DNA from 3 places in the Serratia sp. A07 genome. Region 3 is predicted to be linked to each of the others. Evidence: predicted binding sites of a transcription regulator. Region 3 holds the regulator's gene; each other region holds the start of a gene.
What was found. Region 3 encodes PurR, which represses purine synthesis genes. Its sites were predicted from a motif close to CANGCAAACGTTTGCNTG; they were not measured.
Positions count from the first base shown of each region.

Region 1 (2,268 bases), on a different contig from region 3:
TGGCAGCCGCCACGCGGCGCGGCGCGCTGATTAAAGGCGGTGCGGCGCTGGAGCAACTGGGCCAGATCCAAACTATCGCCTTCGATAAAACCGGCACCCTGACCGAAGGCAAGCCGACGGTGACCGACGTGCTGCCGATCGGCGCGCTCACCGAACAGCGGCTGCTGCAGCTTGCCGCCGCGGTGGAAGCCGGTTCACATCACCCGCTGGCGCAGGCGATCATCAACCGCGCCGCCGAAAGCGGGACGGAGCTGCCGCTGGCGCAGGCGCGCCGCGCCCTAGCCGGCGTCGGCGTGGAAGGGATCGTGGACGGCAAGACCGTGCTGATCAGCGCGCCGGGCAAGCTGACACCGGGCCTACTCGACGCCCAATGGCAGAGCCAGGTGGACAAGCTGGAAAATGCCGGTAAAACGGCGGTAGTGGTGCTGGAAGACGGTGCGCCCATCGGCTTGCTGGCGCTGCGCGATACGCTGCGCGGCGACGCCAAACAGGCCATAGCCGAACTGAACGCGCTGGGTATTCGCGGCGTGATGCTGACCGGCGACAACCCACGCGCCGCCGCGGCGATCGCCGGCGAGCTGGGCCTCGACTATCGTGCCGGTCTGCTGCCGGAAGATAAGGTCAGCGCGGTTACCGAACTGAGCGAACTGCGCCCGACGGCGATGATCGGCGACGGCATCAACGACGCCCCGGCGATGAAGGCCTCCAGCATCGGCATCGCCATGGGCAGCGGCACCGACGTGGCATTGGAAACCGCCGACGCCGCCCTGACCCACAACCGGCTGGTGGGCGTCGCGGAGATGATCCGCATCTCGCGCGCCACCCACGCCAATATCCGGCAAAACATCACCATCGCATTGGGGCTGAAGGGGGTCTTCCTGATCACCAGCCTGCTGGGGCTGACCGGTTTGTGGCTGGCGGTGCTGGCTGACTCCGGCGCCACCGCGCTGGTCACCGCCAACGCGCTGCGGCTGTTGAAAAAGCGCAGCTAAGTTCGGAAACTAATACGGGCGCGGCATACCGCGCCCGTTGTCATTTCGGGGAAAGAGACTTTTCCTTCATCAATACGACCTTGTCGCCGTTATACGCCTTTACGCAGCAAATAACGGTATGGCGCCTGCTCGGTCTCCTGCGCCACCAGCGTGTGTTCCATAAAGCGGCAGAACCCCGGAATATCGCGGGTGGTAGCCGGATCGTCGGCGATAATCAGCAGCGTTTCGCCGTTGTCCATATGGCGCACGGTTTTACGCACCATCATCACCGGTTCCGGGCAACGCAGGCCCAGCGCGTCGAGCGTCTGGTCTGCCTGGGCAAATAAGTCAGTCATGCAATTTTTCTCGTTCAAAAACGATCGGCGAACGCTCGCCGCATCTCATTAGCGCCTAGTTTACGCCGGTAGTTTTTCTGCGCAAGATGCGTTAACGTTTGCGTTAAATTTAACCATTGCATTGGTTGCGCAAACGCGTATCATGCCGCCGCGCAGCGTTTTTTGCTGTTTTAACAAGACACACTGGGTTCCCTCACCCCACTGCTAAAAAGGCTACAATATGTATTCGTTTACCGCACAGCAGCGCTTCACGGCGTTGGTCTGGCTTTCGCTGTTTCATATCGCCATCATTACCTCCAGCAACTACCTGGTGCAGCTGCCGATCACCGTTTTCGGCTTCCATACCACCTGGGGCGCTTTTACCTTCCCGTTTATCTTCCTGGCGACCGATCTGACCGTGCGCATTTTCGGCGCGCCGCTGGCGCGGCGGATTATCCTGGCGGTGATGGTGCCGGCGCTGTTCATCTCTTACGTGATCTCCACCGTCACCTATCAGGGAGAGTGGCAGGGATTCGCGGCGCTGGGCAGTTTTAACCTGTTCGTGGCGCGCATCGCCGTGGCCAGCTTCATGGCCTATGTGCTCGGCCAGATCCTCGACGTACATGTGTTCAACCGCCTGCGCCAGCGCAGCGCCTGGTGGGTGGCACCGGCAGCGGCGATGTTCTTCGGCAACATCAGCGATACGCTGGCGTTCTTCTTCATCGCCTTCTACAAGAGCAGCGATCCCTTCATGGCCAACAACTGGGTGGAGATCGCGCTGGTGGATTACAGCTTCAAGGTGATGATCTGCCTGCTGTTCTTCCTGCCGATGTACGGCGTGTTGCTGAACATGCTGCTCAAACGCATCGCGGCGCGCAGCGGCAGCCTGCAGCCGAGCTGAGCCGTGCTATTCTGGGCGGCCCTATCCTTTGGAGGCCGCCCATGACCCCAATCGTTCGCAA
Region 1 covers NZ_JBZXDO010000012.1:83,341-85,608, reverse strand. Annotated here, with positions in the region: gene AC4PR2_RS14320 (zinc/cadmium/mercury/lead-transporting ATPase) at 1-992, shown strand, start outside; gene tusA (sulfurtransferase TusA) at 1,082-1,327, opposite strand; gene AC4PR2_RS14310 (7-cyano-7-deazaguanine/7-aminomethyl-7-deazaguanine transporter) at 1,548-2,207, shown strand; gene AC4PR2_RS14305 (GNAT family N-acetyltransferase) at 2,249-2,268, shown strand, end outside.
Region 1: tusA (sulfurtransferase TusA) is a predicted target of PurR. The motif match lies at 1,415-1,432, and genes of this name have one in related genera.

Region 2 (2,268 bases), on a different contig from region 3:
CTGATAGACAATAAAAAACGGCCGCAAGCGGCCGTTTGAACATCAATGGACGGGTTACTTTTTCTCGTGTTCCTGCGGGAACACCAGGTTCAGCACGATGGCGGTAATACCGCCGGCGGCGATGCCGGAAGAGAGCAGGGTTTTCAGCCAGTCCGGCGCGAACTGCAGGATCAGCGGCTGCTGGGAGACGCCCATGCCGACGGCCAGCGACAGCGCCATGATCATGATGGCGCGGCGGTTCAGACGCTCGCGCGACACGATGCGCACGCCGGAGGCGGCGATGGTGCCGAACATCACGATGGTCGCGCCGCCCAGGACCGGCTCGGGAATGTGCTGTACGAAGCCGGCCACCGCCGGGAACAGCCCCAGCGCGATCAGCATCAGCGCCACCACGAAGCCGACGTAGCGGCTGGCGACGCCGGTCAGCTGGATCACGCCGTTGTTCTGGCCGAAGCAGGAGTTGGGGAAGGTGTTGAACACTGCCGACAGCATTGAGTTCAGGCCGTTGGCCAGCACGCCGCCCTTCAGGCGCTTCATGTACAGCGGCCCGCTGACCGGCTGTTCGGAGACGTCGGAGGTGGCGGTGATGTCACCGATGGTTTCCAGCGAGGTGACCATAAAGATCAGCATCAGCGGCAGCAGCAGGTTCCAGTCGAAGCCCAGGCCGTAATAGAGCGGCGTGGGGATGGTGATCGCCGCCGTGGGGGCCGCCGGTGCGTCGGCGGGCAGCATGTCCATCGCCCAGGCCAACAGATAGCCGACCGCCATGGCGATCACCAGCGAAGCCACGCGCAGATAAGGGTTGCGCTGGCGGTTCAGCAGGATGATCACCGCCAGCACCGCGCCGGCCAGCAGCAGGTTTTTCGGCGAGCCGAAGCTGTGATCGTTCATCGCGGCGTAGCCGCCGCCGATCGAGGTCAGGCCGACCTGAATCAGCGACAGGCCGATGATCATCACCACGATGCCGGAAACCAGTGGGGTGATGATGCGGCGCGCCAGATGCAGCACGCGCGACAGCAAAATTTCGGTGCAGGAAGCGACCATCAGGGTGCCGAACAGCGCGGCCATCATGGTCGGCACGTCGGCGCCGCCGTTTTTCAGCGCCAGACCGCCCATGATCAGCGGCGAAACGAAGTTGAAGCTGGTGCCCTGAATCGACAGCAGCCCGGAACCCACCGGCCCCCAGGTTTTGATTTGCAGAATGGAAGCCAGACCGGAGGCGAACAGCGACATGCTGATGATGTGCTGGGTATCCTGTGCCGGCAGGCCCAGCGCCTGGCAGATCAGCAGGGCCGGAGTGATCACCGCGACGAACATCGCCAGCAGATGCTGGCCGGCGGCAAACAGCGTTTGCGGCAGCGGCGGGCGATCTTCCAGGCGATAAATCAGTTCACTGGCGCGGGGTTCTGAGGCGGCTTGGCGCGCGGCATCAAGCTCGGAGGATGACATGCTCATGGTGTGGCGTTTCCAGATACGGCAAAGCAGGCATTTTAATGCTCCGCCCCGCAAAAGCAAACGGTTGCGCGTAAATATTATGTTGCCGACTTTCTCGCTTATGTCGCATTTTCATTCATTTTTTCTTGTCATCTCAGCGTTTTTTACTTTTAATCCTGCACTCATCAAGTTTAAAAACTAAGTGGTTTTCTATAACTTATTATTTTTATTTGGATCTTTTCCCTTACATGGAGTACCTGGATGTTTCATCTTGATACTTATGGCACGTTAGTCGCGGCGACGCTGGTTTTGCTCCTCGGGGGCAAGTGCGTCAGAACCATTCCTCTGCTGCGAAAATATACCATTCCTGCTCCCGTCGCCGGCGGTTTGCTGGTGGCTCTCCTGCTGTTAGCCCTGAAAAAGCTCGTCAACTGGGAAATCAGTTTTGACATGTCGCTGAAGGACCCGCTGATGCTGGCCTTCTTCGCCACCATCGGCCTGAACGCCAACCTGGCGCGTTTGCGCGCCGGCGGCAAGGTGCTGGTGGTGTTCCTGTTCGTGGTGCTGGGGTTGCTTATCGTGCAGAACGCCATCGGCATCGGGATGGCGAAAATGCTGGGGCTGGATCCGCTGATGGGCCTGATCGCCGGGTCGATCACTCTGTCGGGCGGGCATGGTACCGGGGCGGCCTGGAGCAAGCTGTTCATCGAGCGCTACGGTTTTGAAAACGCGACGGAAGTCGCCATGGCCTGCGCCACCTTCGGGCTGGTGCTGGGCGGCCTGATCGGCGGCCCGGTGGCGCGCTATCTGGTCAAGCACTCTTCCACGCCGGAA
Region 2 covers NZ_JBZXDO010000015.1:18,740-21,007, forward strand. Annotated here, with positions in the region: gene AC4PR2_RS15780 (nucleobase:cation symporter-2 family protein) at 55-1,455, opposite strand; gene gltS (sodium/glutamate symporter) at 1,696-2,268, shown strand, end outside.
Region 2: AC4PR2_RS15780 (nucleobase:cation symporter-2 family protein) is a predicted target of PurR. The motif match lies at 1,509-1,526, and genes of this name have one in related genera.

Region 3 (2,268 bases):
CGCTGGATAACCAGCGGCGGCTGGTGGTGCCGGACTGGACTTCGGCGCTCGACTGTTTGTGCGCCGGGCTGTGCGTCGGCATGATGCCGGCACATCGGGCGCTGCCGCGGGTGCAGCGCGGTGAGCTGAAGGCGTTGCAGCTGCAGCAGCCGTTTCCCGCCAGCCCTTGCTGCCTGACCTGGCAGCAGGATAAACCCTCACCGGCGATGAGCTGGCTGCTGGCGTATCTGGGCGATGGGGAGACGCTGAACCAGGAGTGGCTGAGCGAGGCGGAACCGGAAGCCGCGCAGGCTTCCGGCGCGGGGGATTAGCGGCGGTAGTCGATGAACGGGCCGTCGGCGACCGAGCGGCGTTCAATCAGCTTCGGATGCACTTCGATCACCTGCGACTCTTCGCGTTTGCTGATGATGCGATCCAGCAGCATGGTGAAGGCCATTTCGCCCAGGCGTTCTTTAGGCTGGTGAATGGTGGTCAGCGCCGGGGTGAAGTAGCGGGCGTTGCGCACGTTGTCGTAGCCGATCACGGAAATATCCTGCGGCACCCGCAGCCCCAGCTCGTCGGCGGCGCAGATGGCGCCCATCGCCATGATGTCGCCGCCGCAGAATACCGCGGTCGGCCGCTGCTTTTGCGACAGGATTTGGTGCATCGCCTTGTAGCCGGACTCCGGCTCGAAGTCACCCTGGACGATCCACTCTTCGCGAATGTCGATATGCGCTTCCTGCAGCGCCTTCATAAAGCCCTGGTGACGGCCGCCGCCGGTATTGCGCGACAGCTGGCCCGGAATGGCGCCGATATCGCGGTGGCCGCGCTCGATCAGGTAACGGCCGGCCAGATAGCCGCCTTCGAACGCGTTATCGATGATGGTGTCGGTGAAGTCGCCGCGCGCGGCGCCCCAGTCCATCACCACCATCGGGATGTTGCGGTAGTCTTCCAGCATGCCCAGCAGCTGATCGGGGTACTCGGAGCACATGACCAGCAGGCCGTCGACGCGCTTTTGCGCCAGCATCGCCAGGTAGGCGCGCTGCTTGTCGAGATTGTTGTGCGAGTTGCACAGGATCAGGGTGTAGCCTTTGCTGTAGCAGCTGTTTTCCACCGCCTCGATCACTTCGGCAAAGTAGGGCGCTTCGCTCGAGGTGGCCAGCAGGCCGATCGACTTGGTGTGATTGACTTTCAGGCTGCGCGCCACGGCGCTCGGCGAGTAGTGCAGTTCTTTGATGGCGGCCCACACGGCCGCTTTGGTCTCTTCGGCGACGAAACGAGTCTTATTGATGACGTGCGAAACGGTGGTGGTGGAAACGCCCGCGCGTTTGGCCACATCTTTAATCGTTGCCATGTAAGGAATGACTCCTGAACTCACATGTTTACAGCATGTAAGTGTGATGTTAATCGTTTGCCTACGTAGATCCTTCTCCAGAGAAGCGAAAACTGAGTTTTTAGTGTGTTGAAGTCTTCAGCGCTTAATCAGGAGGGGCATGGATGCCGGTACGCAGTTGTGAACTGCGAATTTTGTCGCATATTGAACAAAAGTGGAAGAGGTAATCGAGATTATAAACCGGGAAATGATAACAAGATTTAATCGGCGAACTGTGGGAAAATGATTTGACGTACTAATTGTGCGCCTTTTATGCTTAGGAAAGCCCATTTTAAAGGAGTTGTCATGGATACCGAATTGAAGATGTCGCTGTTCACCACCGTCTGCGCATTGGCGGTCATTATCGCTTTCAGCTTCGTTGCCGCGTTGAACTGATTTACCCCCGGTTATAAAAAAGGCGCAGCTTGGCTGCGCCTTATCACCTCAGAACCTGCGCTTACGCCAGGTTTTCCGCTGCGAAGGTCCAGTTGACCAACGCCCAGAAGTTTTCCAGGTATTTTGGACGCGCATTGCGGTAATCGATGTAATACGCGTGTTCCCATACGTCAACGGTCAGCAGTGGTTTGTCTTCACCGGTCAGCGGGGTGGCCGCGTTGGAGGTGTTGACGATCGCCAGCGCGCCGTCCGGTTTTTTCACCAGCCAGGTCCAGCCTGCACAGAAGTTTTTCACTGCGGCATCGGTGAACTGCTCTTTGAACGCAGCGAAAGAGCCGAAGGATTTGACGATTGCCGCCGCCAGTTCGCCCTGCGGTTCACCGCCGCCCTGTGGCGACAGGCAGTGCCAGTAGAAGGTGTGGTTCCACACCTGCGCGGCGTTGTTGAAGACGCCGCCGTTAGAGGTCTTGATGATCTCTTCGAGCGATTTGCCTTCGAACTCGCTGCCTTTCACCAGGTTG
Region 3 covers NZ_JBZXDO010000006.1:143,700-145,967, reverse strand. Annotated here, with positions in the region: gene punR (DNA-binding transcriptional activator PunR) at 1-311, shown strand, start outside; gene purR (HTH-type transcriptional repressor PurR) at 308-1,333, opposite strand; gene cydH (cytochrome bd-I oxidase subunit CydH) at 1,658-1,747, shown strand; gene sodB (superoxide dismutase [Fe]) at 1,809-2,268, opposite strand, start outside.